2 regions of the Weissella ceti genome follow, and region 1 is predicted to be linked to the other one. Evidence: riboswitches for the same ligand, from Rfam matches in the RefSeq annotation. Region 1 holds a riboswitch; the other holds the start of a gene.

Region 1 (8,861 bases):
GACAAAAGTCCAAAACGTGCCAACGCTGAAGGTTAAGGGGCATAAGACAAATACTGGTCCTGTTCAACCACATCGTCCTGCATACAAGGGTGGAAATGTTGACCTTAATGATCCGACTGTCTTGAACTGGTACATTGTAATCAATGCGAACCGTGATCACATCACTGGTAACATTGATGTAACGGATTCACTTGGCCAAGGTCACTTATACGTGGATGACTCATTCACAATTAGTGGTAAGCCTGGAGTTACAGTGCCAAAGGTTAAAGTCATGGGAAACAAGTTTTCTGTAACCGTGCCTGAAGCGCTAGTTGACGGTGAAACTGTTTCAATCCAATACAAGACTCGTTTGACAGGTGCAGGAGAGAAGATGAAGGAACTAACAAATAAGTTCTCAGTCTCTTTTGCAGCAGGAAATAACAACCCACAATCAGTTTCAGATAACGTCCGTGTAGCGAACTTGCTAATGTCAGGTGAAATCGAAGGTGTTGATAATCTGAACCAAGGAACTGAAGGTACGATTGATCCAATGCCTGAAGAAACAACGGATGACATTGACCCAATTACGCCGGACAAGGGTACTGAAAGTGTTGAAGAAAACCACCTAGAAGATGGTATCCATGGTTCAAAACCAGACGTACATAACGTACCAAAGGAAGAAGAACTTCCTGCGGACGAAATTGTAGATGAAATTGCGCCTATCGTTCCAGATGACGCAGATGAAGATACAGAAGGACCACATACAGAAGACGGTATTCACGGTTCAAAGCCAGAAGTACATATCGACCCAACGGAAGAAGTTGTGCCCGAAGAAGACGTTGACGTTATTGACCCAATCGTTCCAGAAACAGGTGATGAAATTATCGAAGAAAACCACCTAGAAGATGGTATTCACGGTTCAAAGCCAGAAGTACATATCGACCCAACGGAAGAAATTGTGCCCGAAGAAGACGTTGACGTTATTGACCCAATCGTTCCAGAAACAGGTGATGAAGTTATCGAAGAAAACCACCTAGAAGATGGTATTCACGGTTCAAAGCCAGAAGTACATATCGACCCAACGGAAGAAATTGTGCCAGAAGAAGATGTTGACGTTATCGACCCAATCGTTCCAGAAACAGGCGATGAAATTATCGAAGAAAACCACCTAGAAGATGGTATTCACGGTTCAAAGCCAGAAGTACATATCGACCCAACGGAAGAAATTATTCCAGAAGAAGATATTGACGTTATCGATCCAATTACCCCAGAACATATTGATGGGCAAGTAGTTGAAGATGACAAGATCAATCCAATTAAGCCAGAACTAAAGCCTGACGTTAAGCCAACACCAACACCGAAGCCTAATGTTAAGCCAATGCCTGTGCCAAAAGCGCATGTAAAGCCAACACCAGCACCAGAGTCTGATGTTAAGCCAATTCCAGCGCCTAAGGCACATGTAAAGCCAACTCCAGCACCGAAGTTAAATGGTAAGTCAGAAGAAAAGGTTGTAGCACCTAAGAAGACTACAGCGAAGAAGTCTGAAACAAAGAAGGCAGAATTGCCAAATACTGGTTCAGCTGATAACTTCAATTTGACTATTCTTGGTTTGCTTGGTCTTGTATTCGCAGGATTAGTAATGGTTCGTCGTGGTAAGTAATTACCGATTAATTGAAACGAATTAAATATTTCATGAAAGCCTCTAAAGTACAATTGCTTTAGGGCTTTTTTGTTTTGTAATAATATCCAAACATCAAAAATAGAGTAATATGTATATTTGATTTCTCGACATATTTGTTGAATTTGGTAGTTGTAAGTTGTTTGAGTGCTGTGATTTTTTCTATAGTTTAAGGATACGAATTGGTGTTTATATATGTATGAAATGTACGTATATGTCCTTAATATGGATGAATAGTCGTTTATAAATGAATGTCTATTCTTTATTGTTTGTATCTTTTTTTGTTGCTAAACTTTGAAATAATTGCTAAACTAATCCTGTTAAAAGCTGGGGTGCCCAAATGTGGCTGAGATTATACCCAAGAACCTGATCTAGTTAACACTAGCGTAGGAAGCTAACAATAAATATGACGGTGTACACTTTAGCGACATATCTTCAAAATAATAATTCGAAGCATATGTATAAACACGAGCAGTGACGATCGTTTAGCAATATTTATTCTTAACGCTACACTATGAACATTCAGGCACAACGCTTTTAACGTGTTGTGCTTTTTTCTTTGGAGTGGGGTGAAATGATGAATCCGTATCAACTGTATCTTGTGACTGGTCAATATGAGTATTCGCCAAGTCGATTTTTGGAAATTATTGAGGAGGCGTGCCAAACCGGTGTAACCATTATCCAGTTGCGCGAAAAATCGCTGTCCACGCGTAATTATTTTGAGCTAGCTATGGACGTCAAAAGAATAACTGATCGGTATCACGTACCACTAATTATTGATGACCGCGTAGATATTATGTTAGCGGTTGATGCGGCTGGAGTGCATATCGGTGACGCTGATTTACCGATATCTATCGTGCGTCGATTAGTTGGTCCTAATAAATTAATTGGTGTGTCAGCCAAAAGCGTGAATCGTGCGATTGAGGCGGAACGCGAGGGGGCGGATTACTTAGGCGTTGGTGCAATATTTCCAACCCAAACTAAAGTTATTACACGACCAACATCCCCCGAAACCCTGCGTGATATTGGCGAAACCGTCAAAATACCAGTGGTTGCTATTGGGGGAATTAAAACACACAATGTGCATACCTTTACGGGCTTTCCAATTGATGGTGTAGCTGTAGTAAGTGAGATTATGTTGTCTAATGATATTGAGAAGACGGTTACGGCGTTACGTCAAGTAAACATTAACATGCCACATATATAAATCCACTGGGAGTGCCGAAAGAAGTGATCGGCTGAGATAAAGCCAATGCTTTGGATTCCAAGAACCTGATCTAGTTAAAACTAGCGTAGGAAAGTGGTGCAATTAGGTCGGTATTAACCTAAGCACGTTCTTTCACTATGGAAGCACGTGCTTTTTTATTTTATTTTTTGGAGGCAATACGCTTATGCGCATGAATGGACAATTAATCACTGGTTTAGAAGGATTAACCGTTAGTGAAATGCTTAAAAAACGAGAAGTCATGAATACGACACACGTAGTGGTGGAATTAAATGGTCGTATTTTAAAAGAGGATGACTTTCAAGATGTTGTGTTAGGAGAAAATGATGCGATTGAAGTTGTGTCATTCGTTGGGGGTGGCTGATTTCCAAATGAATCAGAATCGTTAAAACAGAAATATGAATTGGAGAATAGAAGATGACGATTAACATGCAAGGCATCCCCGCGCAAGACATTTGGCATGGGATGAAAGAACGCAACGTAGCCGGATCTACTGAAGCATTGGTAGATGCACATGTCGTAATTGCAGGTGCGGGCGGCTTGGGATCAAACATTGCTATTGGCTTAGCACGTTCTGGCGTAGGACACTTAACTTTAATTGATTTTGATGTTGTGGATTTTAGTAATCTTAACCGCCAACAGTATAAGTTAAGTCAGATTGGCATGCCAAAAGTTATGGCATTGCGTGAAAACATCTTGGAAATGAATCCATTTATCAATATTACGATTCATCAAGTTAAAGTAACTAATGAGAATGTGGCAGAGTTATTTGCGGATGCAGATGTCATGGTTGAAGCATTTGATGTACCAGATGCTAAAGCGATGTTGTTACGTACGAGTGAAGCAACTTATCCCAATAAGCCATTAGTAATGGGGAATGGTATGGCTGGCTTACATTCATCTAATACGATTCAAACTAAGAAGTTCCGTAAGAATGTTTACATTGCAGGGGACCAAACTAATCCGGGTAAAGAAGGTTTAATGGCTGGTCGGGTTATGATCGCTGCTGGGCATCAAGTGAATATGATATTGCAGTTGTTATTGTCACAGGAAAACCTAGAAGGAGAAAATTAATGACCGATCAACTAATTATTGCAGGACATGCTTTTGATTCACGATTTATTTTAGGATCAGGTAAATATTCGTATGACTTGATTAAAGCTGCTGTCGATCATGCAGGAGCGGAAATGATCACGATGGCATTGAAGCGTAACGAAGCGCATGAATCAGATATTCTAGAATACATCCCGGACGGAGTAACGCTATTACCGAATACATCTGGTGCCACAAATGCAGAAGAAGCTATTCGTATTGCACGTTTGGCTCGTGCATTGAGTGGTAGTGACTGGGTAAAGATTGAAATTATGCCGGATCGGCAATTCCTTATGCCTGATGGCGAAGAAACGCTAAAAGCAACACGGGTATTAGCGGCAGAAGGGTTCATTGTACTGCCGTACATGATGCCTGACTTAGTGTTAGCGCATAAATTAGTTGCTGCTGGAGCTGCAGCGGTGATGCCGTTAGCCTCAACCTTGGGGAGTAATCGTGGTTTAGCGAATAAGGACATGATTCAACTACTTGTGGACAATATTGAAGTACCAGTCATTATTGACGCTGGGATTGGTAAGCCAAGTCAAGCAGCTGAAGCAATGGAAATGGGGGTTGATGCGATTATGGCTAACACGGCTATTGCAACAGCCAATAATATTCCATTGATGGCTGCAGCTTTTCATGATGGTATCTCAGCTGGGCGTAAGGCATACTTGGCAAAAGCAGGACGAGTATTAGATGCCCATACTGGCGCCGTACCCTCCTCTCCAATGAGTGGGCAAAAACTATTTAGTGATTTGGAGAAGGGTAATGCAGGTTAAAGTTGATGTGGCAATTGTAGGTGGTGGTGTTATTGGGGCATCGATTGCTTATCATTTAAGTCAGGCTAGTCCAAATTTAGCCATAGTCTTACTAGAAGAACATGAAGTTGGTAAAGGTACTACGCAAGCGGCCGGAGGCATGTTGGGGGCATATTCTGAATATCGGACTTTTTCAGAAGCCGGTGTATTTGATTTTGCGCAAAAAAGCCAAGCGATGTATCCGATATTGGCAGAACAATTACGCGCTGTAACCGGAATTGATATTGGGTTACGACAAAATGGACTAATCAAGTTAGCATTTAATCAGAATGAATATGATGAATTAGCAGTACTTGTTAAAGAACAACACTTACAATGGTTATCAAAAAAGGATTTAGTTACCATGGCACCATATGTAAGTACAAATATGCTGGGTGCTGTGCATCTGCCTGATTCTAGTGTGCTCCCTATGCAAGTTGCAAAAGCATTTGCGCGTGCTGCGGAGCAAGCGGGCGTAGTTATTAGGGAAGCCTCCCGTGTACAATCGATTCAATTCGAGAAGGAAGCTTATCGATTAGCTTTAACAAATGGGCAAACTGTATTGGCTGAGAAAGTGGTTCTTGCCACTGGCGTAGCAGGATCTGACATTATTGAGGTAGATTTATCTGACAAGCATAACACCACATATCCCATGAAAGGTGAGGTCATTGCAGCAACTAATCATGGACCACAACTCACGTACACGTTGTATCACTCGGAGTTTTATATGGTGCCTAGAAATGGGGATGAGGTTATTATAGGCGCGACTAAACGTAGCAATGACTGGTCAAAAACGGTGTCACTAACAGGAGTTCGGCATTTAATAGAACAGGTAAACCATGTTGCGCCGGGATTGACTGAACATTTAACAGTTAATCAAACCTGGGCAGGATTACGACCAAATAACACCGCTGCAGATGGACTACCAATGATTGGTGAATATGCCAATCATCCAGGATTATTTTATGCTTATGGGCACCAACGCCATGGCATTTTATTAGCACCAATAACGGGAAGGATGATAACGTCACTGGTACTTGGTGAATCAGTGCCAAGACATTGGCTCGATGCCTTTGACATTGATCGTTACCAAGAGCAAGTAGGAGAATAGGGATGTCAGAAATACCACAAGTTTTAAGCATTGCGGGAGTTGATTCAAGTGGTGGTGCCGGTATTAATGCCGATGTACGGACGTTTGATGTTTTGCGTACTTATAGCGCTACAGTCATTACTGGAATAACAGCACAAAATACCTTAGGAGTGCAGCATATACTACCAACTCCAGTAGATATGATTAAGGCGCAAATGTCATCCGTGATGGCAGATTTATCAATAAAAACAATAAAAACAGGGGCTTTATTTAATGCAGATATTGTTAAAACGGTAGGGCAACTCATAAGTGATGTAGCAAAAGATATCCCAGTGATTGTGGACCCCGTCATGATCGCTAAAGGTGGTGCACAATTACTTAGTGATTCTGCTATTGATGCGCTAGTTCAGTATGTATTGCCACATACATTTTTACTAACGCCTAACTTACTAGAGGCTGAAGTTATAACCGGGAAATTGGCAACGGATAAAGCATCCATGCATGCTGTCGCGTTAAAGTTACAAACTTTAGGCGCAAAGAACATTCTATTAAAAGGGGGCCATGGTCAGGGACTGATTGTACAAGATCTATTACTTACTGTAGATGGCGACGTGTTTTGGTATGAAGCAAACAGAGTCAAGACACAACGCACCCATGGAACTGGAGACACATTGTCAGCCTATCTTACAGCAGGGCTAGCCCATGGCCACCAATTGGTAGATATAATGCCTGGTGCACGTCGTTTTATGAATGATGTCATTCAGAATGAAATTATTGTTGGTGCGGGTCATGGACCATTGAATCATTGGGCGGGAGGGAATAGCTTTGACATTAACTGATGAATTAAAGATTATCCGAGATAAGTACATGGGACAAATCCATGAGATGCCATTTGTGATGAATTTAGCAGCCGGACAATTAACCCAAGCACAGCGAGATTATTATATTGCACAAGACCATTACTATGTTGAAACGTTTACTAAATATAGTACACGTGTCTATAATCAGCTGATTATGCAAGGGTATCAATTGCCGGGAATGTTATCAGATGAAAGTGACGCTCATGCTGCTTTACAAGCCAATCCAGAAAATATTGCGCAAATTAAACCAGGGCAACATAATGAATCTTATCTAGCTCACATGGCTGAACAGACAAGTCAGGGGGATGTCCTAGCGGGGGTATTATCTTTGCTTCCATGTGTGGAATCTTATTATTTAATTGCAAAAGCGGGACTTGATACAGGAGAAGTGAATACAAACTATCGAGCTTGGTTTGATTTTTATACTTCTAAAAAATACCATGATTGGGTGGTGCTATATTGGCAAGTATTGAATGACTATCTTGCTAATCCACAACAACGAACTTTAACAGATTTCAGCTATGTTGATATTTATGTCAAATCATATCAACATGAAATTGCTTTTTGGCAAAAAGCAGCAGATGCTGCATATTAGCTTCATCATTTGCGGTAGTAAGCATGCAATAGATGGTTAAGTATGTGATGATTTACTTTAGTAGATAGTGAAAGAAAGTGTAAAAAAGGATCTAGACGATATCATCTAGATCCTTTTTTGTATATGTATATTGTCATGACAACAATAACAATTTGATTGTGTATATCAATTAAAGCAGCATTAATTTTGTGTCTTTAGAACGTTCAAAGCTTTCGTAGGAATTTCATTAGGTTGCACTTCTGCATATGATTCAACATGAGCACCTTTGTTTGTTAGGGCAAGGTAGTGATCTTTTTTCAACACGCCCATACCGGTGTAGCTAACAGGACGTGTGTTTCCTTGGGCATCAACAGCTGTTTGTTCATATTGGGCGTTTCCGTGTTCTTCAATATATGCGGGTTCATTAATTTTAACGTATACAGTGCTTGTCTTAAGGAATGGGTTTAATTGATCAACAATACCAGCGAATTCGCTGTTTGAGTTCTTGGTTAGTTGTGAGACACCGAAACCAAGTCCGGCAATAAGAACAGCTGTAACGGCGATAGTTTTAAATAATTTCATGATAGTACCCCTTTCGTGTAAAAATAATATTATACGATAAATAATACTATGTCAAATGTTTTTAAAGAGATAATGGTAAACGATAAGCGTATGAATAGAATGAATGTGTGAAAAATTTTCTGTTTATGAGTTTATAAAAAGAGGCGGCTAGTTGATTTTTAACTTTTTTGAATTTTTTTCTTCTATATAAAGAGTGAAATATTTGGTTAGATGATTTTAAACATCAAGAGCCGGCAATTACTAAAGATGTGTGGTAGTATCTCCCATAAGAAACGACTAATTTGTAGTATAATATTTAGATGAAGAATGGATGGGAGATACGTAGTGGAAGAATTGCAAAATACAATGCAACAATATGCGCCGTTTGTCTTAATGACATGGGGCGTGACAGTTGTTATTGGACTAATGTTGTATTTTAGTTTTAAGTCAAATAAGATTCGATTGATGAATGGCGGATTAGCCACCATTTTCATTCTATCGTTTGGGGTTAGTATGACTGGTCTAATTGTGAGTTTTGGGAACGAATTAGTAGTTGGTGCATGGTTTATGCTAGCTTTGTTCGTATTGCTGGTTATTATTGCACTATCAATGATATTGGGTTTTTTACTGTTGTGGAATGCCTTTCTGGTTTGGCGTCGTGAAGCCCATACGCTAAGTAACTCACTCACATTGATTATTGGTATCTATCTAATTTTGTCGCCATTTTTGTTTGATTGGTTTGATGCACACTTACATTACATGTGGGCAAGCGGCTTACGTATTATCAGTGGTGTGATTATTGGTTATTTCGTTTTCTGGATGATTAACTTTAGCTTGTCATTTTTGCTATATGTCATTTTCCGACCTAAGTTGAATCAAAAATTCATCATTGTGTTGGGCGCAGGTTTGTTAAACGGAACAGAATTATCTAATCTCTTAAAATCACGAATTGATGTGGCCTTAAAATTTGCAAATCGTCAATATAAGAAGACGGGCGAACGTCCG
Region 2 (8,861 bases), 370 kb from region 1:
GATCACCAATTGCATTGAATGTACACAATGATGATCACAATAACTGGACAGCCATCATGGATCCAGATGCGGTAGAAACGCCTGAAAACTCAACACGTAAAGTTTTGCGACCACGGCCTGGTCATGCAGATTTGGTGGGTGGAATTAAGTACGGACATAAGAACGATTTACGTAATGTTTTAGAGCGCTCATCAGCCCGTGAAACAGTCATGCGCGTGGCAGTCGGAGCAGTGGCACGTAAGCTACTAAAGTTGTTGGACATTGATGTGCATGGAATTGTATTAAATGTCGGACCAGTTTGGACGAATACAGATAAGTTATTGGACTTCCCGAATCTTGCGGCTATGCGTGAGGTCAGTGAACAATTCGAAACACGTACATTAGATGCTGACGTAGATGCGAAGATGCGTGAAATGTTAGACGCCACGAAACTAGACCGTAATACGGTTGGTGGAACAGTACAAGTGATGGCGACCGGTGTCCCCGTTGGATTAGGATCTTACGTCTCGGCAGATGCCAAGTTAGATGCCAAAATCGGGCAAGCAATTCTAGGGATTAATGCATTCAAAGGGGTTGAATTCGGTGGTGGCTTTGCCAATGCTGAAAAGTTTGGTAGTGAAGTCATGGATGAAATTTTCTGGACTGAAGAACGTGGTTTCTATCGTGGCTCAAATAATTTAGGTGGCTTTGAAGGCGGGATGACCAACGGTGAGATGATTGTCGTTAAGGGAGTCGTTAAGCCAATTCCAACGCTATACCGTCCCATGCAAAGTGTCGATATTGATACGCACGAAAACCACCGTGCTTCTATTGAACGCTCAGATACAACGGCGGTTCCCGCAGCGGTTGTAATTGCGGAAGCGATGGTCGCAATTGAACTAGCCAAGGCAATTTTAGATAAGTTCGATGCTGACAACATGGATACATTGATTGCGCAAGTTGCTGCATATCGTGAAACTGTACGAGAATTCTAATGGCGCAACTTACATTGAAACAAGCACAACATGGATTGCAAGGGACTGTCCGTGTGCCTGGGGATAAGAGTATCTCACACCGTTCAGTAATGTTTGGAAGTGTCGCTAATGGTGTGACAACGGTCAAAGGACTGTTAGAGTCTGCTGATGTTAAAAGTACGATTGCGGCGTTTAGTACCATGGATATTTCAATCACAGAACACAATGGTCTCTGGACAATTATAGGTAAAGGATTCCAAGGCTTGTCTGAGCCGTACCAACCATTGGATATGGGGAATTCAGGAACAACGACTCGTTTGCTGATGGGACTGCTTGCAGGGCAACAATTTCCACTAACCTTTGTTGGGGACGCTAGTCTATCTAAGCGTCCATTAGCACGTGTATTAGATCCATTGCATTCAATGGGATTGGAACTAGCAGAGGAAACAGCTGTCTTGCCAGTAACCACTAACGGATCAACACATTTAAAGGGGATGACCTATACTTTACCCATGGCATCAGCCCAAGTTAAAAGTGCAATTTTATTAGCCGGATTACAAGCAGAAGGTACAACAACTGTTATTGAACCAATTGCGACACGCGATCATACTGAACGTATGTTGCGACAATTTGGCGTACAAGTGGTCGTTGAAAACCATGCGATTAGTGTGTCTGGTGGGCAACAATTAGCAGGGACGGATATTAATGTTCCGGGTGATATGTCATCAGCGGCTTTTTGGCTAACAGCAGGTCTGTTAGTGCCCAATAGTCAGATTACGATTGAACAAGTTGGGGTTAATCCAACTCGAATTGGGTTATTGCGTCTTTTTGAACGAATGGGAGCAACATTTCCAAACTTAGTGACGTCTAATGACGTCGAACCAGTGATGGACTTAACGGTACAAACACAACAGTTGTCTGCGATTGAAGTAACCGCCGAAGATATTCCAAGTGCGGTTGATGAATTACCACTTTTGGTCTTAGCTGCAACACAAGCGACCGGGACAACAGTTGTTACGGGAGCCGGCGAATTACGTGTGAAAGAATCAGACCGTATCGCGGCAGTGACTAATGAATTGAACAAATTAGGTGCCAACATTGAAGAACAGCCAGATGGGTTCATTGTCCATGGGGGGACGCCGTTGCGAGTTAACGAACCAACAGTGGTGGACGTCTATGATGATCATCGCATTGCCATGATGTTAAGTATTGCAGCGTTAATCACGGATGGTGAGGTTATCTTGGCAGATGGTGACATTGTGAATGTGTCCTATCCAAGTTTCTTTACAGACTTAGCACGACTTAAAAAATAATTCTAACGAAAGGAAGCAGTCATGAGTAAATTGATCCTAATTGGCTTTATGGGAGCGGGAAAAACAACAACCGCTGAACTCCTAAGTCAACAATTGAACGTACCAATGCTAGATACTGACGTAATGATTGCCGAAGAAACCGGGCAAACACCAGGTGAAATCTTCTCAGCAAAGGGTGAAACTGCCTTTCGAATGTTAGAAAAAAATATCGTCCAAAAAGCATTGCAACAGGAAGGTATCTTGGCGACTGGTGGCGGAGTCGTAGAAACGACCGTCAATCGTGAACGTTTATATGATAATCCTGCGCCAGTGTATTATTTGTCTGGTGGATTTGGTCAGACGATGGAGCGTATTGTGGATGATATGGATCGTCCCATCCTGCGCAATAGCAGTTTGTCTGAAATTGGTGTGTTATGGCGTAGTCGTTTACCAAAGTATGAAGCGGCAGCTAATGTGACCATCCATACTGATGGTAAGACGCCACAAGAAATTGTGTCTGAAATTATTGAACACTATGAGGCGCACTATGAGTAGTCAATTACAAATCGGTAAACTAGTGCGACAGCAAGAGAGACCACTAATTGCGATTGCGATGCAAGTGAAGGATGCGTCAGAAACGAAGGGCTATCTGCAAGCGGGTATTGATGAGCGAGTAGATGTGCTTGAATGGCGCATTGATGCCTGGCAAGATTTGAGAACCCTAACTGTTGCAGTCATTAAAGAGGTAATGGTAGTGAGTCAAAGACCAATTATCTTTACATGGCGTACACGTGAAGAGGGGGGCTTAAAAAACTACAATGCCCATGACTATCAAGCTGTCTATTATGCAGCAATTGAGGCAGGGATTGCAGCGATTGATATTGAAACTAACGTGTTAGATGATCAAATGACGACGCGTGCATTTGCGAAAGCGCAAGGCGTTACGGTTATTGGTTCACGACATGATTGGCAATATCCAAGTAATCTACATCAACGGCTGTTTGAGTTAGCTGACATGCCAGTAGATGTGATTAAATATGCTGTAATGGCGGAAAATGAAGATCAAGCCAATATGCTGTTAGCTGAAACAAAAGCTCTTTTTCAACAATGTGAGATGCCATTAATTACGATGGCGATGGGGGATGCAGGAAGCCGAACCCGACTAGAAGGGTTTCGTCATGGCTCTCAATTAACATTTGCCCAAGCAGGGCAAGCATCTGCGCCTGGACAATTATCAGTCGACGACATAGCAAAATTCTTTGCTGATTCATATTTGAACGATTATTAGATTTGAACGATAACGAAAAAGACTGCCACAATTGTGACAGTCTTTTTATTTTGATTAATTTTAAAAGTGAATGAGCTCTTACAAGTTATCTGTGAAGATACGAGGAGCCTTCATGATTAGGATTGCCACCACAACAAGTGTCACAAGCGCCTTTGGAATCAAGAAACTTGCGTTGTATACAAGTGAGTATAGCAAGACTGATTGGTTCTTTGGCGCAAAGCTCGCATAGAAAACCACACCAGCAATTGTATGTGGTACTAGTGCAGCAACACCACTAATCATTGTTGCGATACTTCCTGAAATAGCAGCCTTAGTCAATTGATTGTTGGCCAATTGAGCTTGTAGTGTCTTTGAGTAGACCCCAGCTAGTCCGATAACGGCCACAGCTAATGGGTAATCCAAAAGCATTTGGAAGATGTTAACGAAGAATCCCCCAAAGATGAAGTTCAATAGTCCTGTCAAGAAACCAGTTGTGATTCCAACAGCTGTTCCACGACGAAGGGCGATGACAATGATTGGCAACATGGCCAAAGAAATGCTTCCACCTTGTGGCATACGGAATAGCACGATTTGGTCCAAAACGATGGCCAAGGCAGTAAAGATGGCAATTTCAATTGTCACCCGAATGTTACGTTGTTGCATGAAAATACTCCTCCTAGAGCGGCATATGTTTTTATTTCAACGAGTGTTGAAACATTTATTTAACGAACCGACAGCCAAGAGCAAAGTAAAAACCCCAGTCAATCAAGCCGTATTTCTACGGGTTTCATTCACTGGGGTTTTGTTTAATAGCAATATTAATAAACAAAACCAAGCTTCCTACGCCGGTACTAACCGGATCAGGTTCATGGGTATTATCTCAGCCTTTCGGCACCCCAGCATGGTCGATTCGTTTCAATTAAGTATATCTAGTTCTCAAAAGCTTTGCAATAACAATTAGATGTTTTTTGCGTTTGGATCTGCTTGCAATGTCTTTAGTTTTCCACGGAATTGTGACAAATCATCGTAACCACGACGTTGCATTTCTTCAATCAATTCAGCGTTCAAACGTTCAAAGACGGCAGGTCCTTCTTGATACAATGTTGTTCCAATTTCAACAATTTCGGCACCAGCTAGAATCAAGTCATACACGTTACGACCGTTTGTTACACCACCGGTTCCAATTACCTTAATTTCAGGACGTAGACGTTCACGGAATGCACGCACGTTGGCTAGGGCAGTAGGCTTGGCAATTGCGCCACCTAGGCCACCAAAACCACCCTTAGGTGTGATAGTCACTGTGTCTGTTTCAGGATCGATTGTCAAACCATTACCAATTGAGTTAATTGAGTTAACGAATGCCAATGGGAACTTGTTCAAGATTTCAGCAACTTGATCAAAGTGTGCGATATCAAAGTAAGGTGGTAGCTTTACCCCAACACGCTTTGTGAAGAAGGTAAAGATTTGTTCTAGCAATGCTTCTGTTGTCGCAAAGTCATAACCAATTTGTGGCTTTCCTGGCACGTTAGGGCATGAGAAGTTCAATTCAATCAATCCATCGAAATCAGATTCTTGAATACGACGCATGGCGTACAAAATTTCATCATGTGTAATTCCTGCAGTTGATAGGAAAATTGGCTTTTCATGTTGATACTTTTCAACATATTCGATGTAGTATTCCAAACCGTAGTTTGGCAACCCCATTGAATTAATTGAACCATATGGCATATCTGCATAACGAATTCCTTCGTTTCCCTTACGAGGGTGTTGTGTTGCAGTCTTAGTTACTAGGCTCGCCGCACCAGGTGCAGTGCGGATTTGATCTAGTTCCTCAATAGATTGGCAATTAATTCCAGCAGCATTCAAAAGAATGCCATCAAAGTCGAAACCTGCAATGCTCGCTGTCAAAGTCGTCATGGTAAATCTCCTTAAAATATGTGGTTGTTAAAGTGTTTAAAACATTTTACCAATGTTTAATTAAAAAATCCAGTGTTTTACTAAGTTGTTTTAAAGTTTTGGTATAGACGTAAAAAGTCATGGAATTATGGGTTAGTTATAGCCCGAAACCGGTAATTTTGTTAAAATAGGAGACATAAGAAAGATATTCTATTACTAATTGGAGGCATATCGTGGAGTCTAAATTAAAAGTCTTTGGTTTGTCCGTCAGCCGTGAACTAGCAGAAGCGACGGTACGCGAGATGGGAATTGCCTTAGGGGAAGTTGAAATTCAAACTTTTTCTGACGGTGAAATCTATGAACGTGTCTTGGAAAGTATCCGTGGAGACGATGTCTTTGTGATTTCATCAATTTCTGGTGAAGCCAATGATAGCTTCATGGAAATCATGATTTTAATTGATGCATTGCGCCGTGCCTCAGCACGCACAATCAACGTTGTGATCCCTTACTATGGTTACGGACGTTCAGACCGTAAGGCTAAGGCCCGTGAAGCCATCACAGCTAAGTTACTTGCTTCATTACTAGAAATGAATGGTGTAGAACGTGTGATTTCAATCGATTTCCACGCGGATCAAATTCAAGGATTCTTTAATATCCCTGTTGATTTGCTACGTGCTGCACCATTACTAGCGGAATACTTCGTTGAACATAACTTAACGGATGACCTAGTCGTTGTGTCTCCTGACCACACAGGTGCAGGTCGTGCACGTCGCTTTGCCGATTTCTTGGAAGCACCATGGGGAGTGGTTAATGATAACGTCGCCCGTACGAACCCGTCATCACCAGATGCAATTGTGGGTGAAGTTGCTGGTCGTCGTGCCATCATTATTGATGACATCATTGATACTGGTGAACGTATGGCCATTACGGCTAAGGCAGTTCGTGAAAACGGTGCGACTGAAGTTTATGTTGTGGCAACACATGCTGTGTTCTCAAATGAAGCAGGTGCTCGTTTGGGTGCAGATGACAATGTTACGAAGATTATTGTGACTGACACAAACGCCATCTCAGATGCGAACCGTTCTGACAAGCTAGAAGTGTTGTCAGTGGCGCCGGTTTTGGGACGTGCCATTCATGATATTCATGAAGAAATCTCACTAGATAAGCTACGTATCGCGCAAAATGATCCCGATACATTTAAGCTACACAAATAAATTGAAAAGGAAATATTAACTATGGTATATGCTGCACAAGAAGATCGTTATGAAAAAATGCCTTACCGTCGCGTTTCAGATTCAGGGCTAATCTTACCTGACTTGAGTTTGGGATTCTGGCGTAATATGGGAGACCAACGTCCATTGGCTGATTCAAAGAGTGTTATCTTGGAAGCTTTCGACAACGGAATCTTCTCATTTGACAATGCATCAAACTACGGCCCATCAAACGGAACAGCTGAAGAAACTTTTGGAGCAGTTTACAAGAGTGACTTGAAGCCATACCGTAACGAATTGGTTATCACAACTAAGGCTGGTTACCACATGTGGCCAGGCCCATACGGTGAATTCTCAAGCAAGAAGACATTGTCAAACGCTTTGGATTTGTCATTGCAACGTATGAACCTAGATTACGTTGATATTTTCTACGCACACCGTTGGGATCCAAACACAAACTTGCGCGAAACTGCGGAAGCTTTGGACTTGTTGGTTCGTCAAGGTAAGGCATTGTACATTGGGGTTTCAAACTACAACGCTGAACAAACAGCAGCGATTGCTGAAATCTTTGAAGAACTACACACACCATTTATTGGTAACCAAATGTCATACAACATGTTGAACCGTGAAGCAGAAAAGGACAACATGCTAGACATCTTGGATCAACATCATGCTGGGTTGATTGCTTACGGACCATTGGCAGAAGGACTGCTAACTGACCGTTACCTAGATGGTATTCCAGCAGATATGCCATTGCACCGTTCAAACGCCTTCATTGCTGAAGATCCTGAAAAGGCTGTTAAGCAATTGAACGAATTGAACGAATTGGCAAAGAACCGTAACCAATCATTGGCTCAAATGGCGATGGCTTGGTTGCTAAAGGATCCACGTGTTGGGTCATTGGTCTTTGGTGCAACATCATCAAAGCACTTGCAAGCCAACATTGCGGCAATGCAAAACTTGTCATTTACTTCTGACGAATTGACAGCCATTGACAACATTTTAAAGTAAAATAAATTTAGGCTGATGCCCAACTTAGGTTGGTGCATCAGTCTTTTTTTTATGTTTTTGTCTGTAATATAAATTAAAAATATATTGTGCTTGACCCACTACTATACACGGTGTACTATATGTTATATAGAAAACAGTATTAAAGGAGCGCTTATGGATATTCAAGTCCCAACAGTCGTGCTTGATGGTACCGTCTTGGCTATTTTGGCTAAAGAAGACACATATGGTTATGTGATTACCAAGACTATGCAAGAACATATGAATGTTAGTGAATCAACGATGTACCCAGTATTACGTCGTTTGAAGAAAAATAATTATCTGATTAATTACGATGAACCTTATGAAGGGCGTATCCGTCGTTATTACCAGATTACCGAAGAAGGTCGTGCCCATTTGGCCGAAATTAAGACTGCATGGACAAGTTTCCGTGCATCTGTGAATACATTGTTGTTGGAGGATGAGCAAAATGATTGATCAATATTTTAATGAAGTAAAAAGCTATCTAAATGGTGTACCAGCAGCAGAACAAGAAGAAATGCTGCAATTTTACAATGAGCAAGTCATTGAATCTGGTATGTCACTAGAAGATGTAGAAGCTAAGTATGGAACGCCTAAGCAATTTGCTCGTACAATCCGTTTGGAATACTTCATGGACATGGATGATGCGCCGGTATCAGAAGAAGTGACACCCCAACAACGCACAAAGCAACGTACACGTATGTTGTGGTTGATTGTATTAGGTCTATTTGCTAGTCCAATTCTAATTCCAGTGGCAATTGGTGTTCTATTGATGTTGGGACTAGGATTATTTTTCTTTGTCGCGGCACTATTTGGCATCTATGCGATGGTTGTTGGTGTTCTAGCTGGTGGAGTGGGTTCATTGGTCTTTGGTGGTATGTTGATTGGTCAATCAGTACCAACTGGTATTTTCTTCATGGGTCTAGGTCTATTGATGACTGGTTTGACAATCATGATGACACCAATCGTCTTGAACCTAACACAATGGTTGTTTGATGTCTTTGTGCAATTCATGAAGTGGATTGGACGTCGTTTCGTATCACGTCGTGATAATGCACCTATGCAAGGAGGGCAAAACTAATGTTTAAATTAAAGAAGCCGCTTATTCTTGGTGGGGTATTATTTGTAGCTGGGGCAGCTATGATGGTCACAACAGTTGGTCAATCGAACTTTGACTTCAGTTGGGACCGTGGTGTGAAGTTGGTTGACGTTA

The links. A riboswitch is a leader RNA that binds a small molecule or an ion and turns the genes downstream of it on or off. The one in region 1 is predicted to bind thiamine pyrophosphate.
Region 2: it holds a riboswitch for thiamine pyrophosphate, as region 1 does, so the genes downstream of both, thiT (energy-coupled thiamine transporter ThiT) here and thiE (thiamine phosphate synthase) in region 1, are expected to answer to the same signal.

The regions. Positions count from the first base shown of each region.
Region 1 is NZ_CP074441.1:661,163-670,023, reverse strand. Features, by position in the region: gene KHQ31_RS03355 (Ig-like domain-containing protein) at 1-1,639, shown strand, start outside; TPP riboswitch at 1,976-2,067, shown strand; gene thiE (thiamine phosphate synthase) at 2,235-2,864, shown strand; TPP riboswitch at 2,862-2,973, shown strand; gene thiS (sulfur carrier protein ThiS) at 3,049-3,246, shown strand; gene thiF (sulfur carrier protein ThiS adenylyltransferase ThiF) at 3,300-3,956, shown strand; gene KHQ31_RS03335 (thiazole synthase) at 3,956-4,753, shown strand; gene thiO (glycine oxidase ThiO) at 4,743-5,882, shown strand; gene thiD (bifunctional hydroxymethylpyrimidine kinase/phosphomethylpyrimidine kinase) at 5,885-6,700, shown strand; gene KHQ31_RS03320 (TenA family protein) at 6,687-7,316, shown strand; gene KHQ31_RS03315 (YxeA family protein) at 7,497-7,877, opposite strand; gene KHQ31_RS03310 (YdcF family protein) at 8,202-8,861, shown strand, end outside.
Region 2 is NZ_CP074441.1:1,032,383-1,041,243, reverse strand. Features, by position in the region: gene aroC (chorismate synthase) at 1-974, shown strand, start outside; gene aroA (3-phosphoshikimate 1-carboxyvinyltransferase) at 974-2,266, shown strand; gene KHQ31_RS05410 (shikimate kinase) at 2,288-2,800, shown strand; gene aroD (type I 3-dehydroquinate dehydratase) at 2,793-3,533, shown strand; gene thiT (energy-coupled thiamine transporter ThiT) at 3,612-4,175, opposite strand; TPP riboswitch at 4,333-4,421, opposite strand; gene KHQ31_RS05395 (dihydroorotate oxidase) at 4,470-5,429, opposite strand; gene KHQ31_RS05390 (ribose-phosphate diphosphokinase) at 5,642-6,622, shown strand; gene KHQ31_RS05385 (aldo/keto reductase) at 6,644-7,630, shown strand; gene KHQ31_RS05380 (PadR family transcriptional regulator) at 7,784-8,104, shown strand; gene KHQ31_RS05375 (HAAS signaling domain-containing protein) at 8,097-8,729, shown strand; gene KHQ31_RS05370 (DUF4097 family beta strand repeat-containing protein) at 8,729-8,861, shown strand, end outside.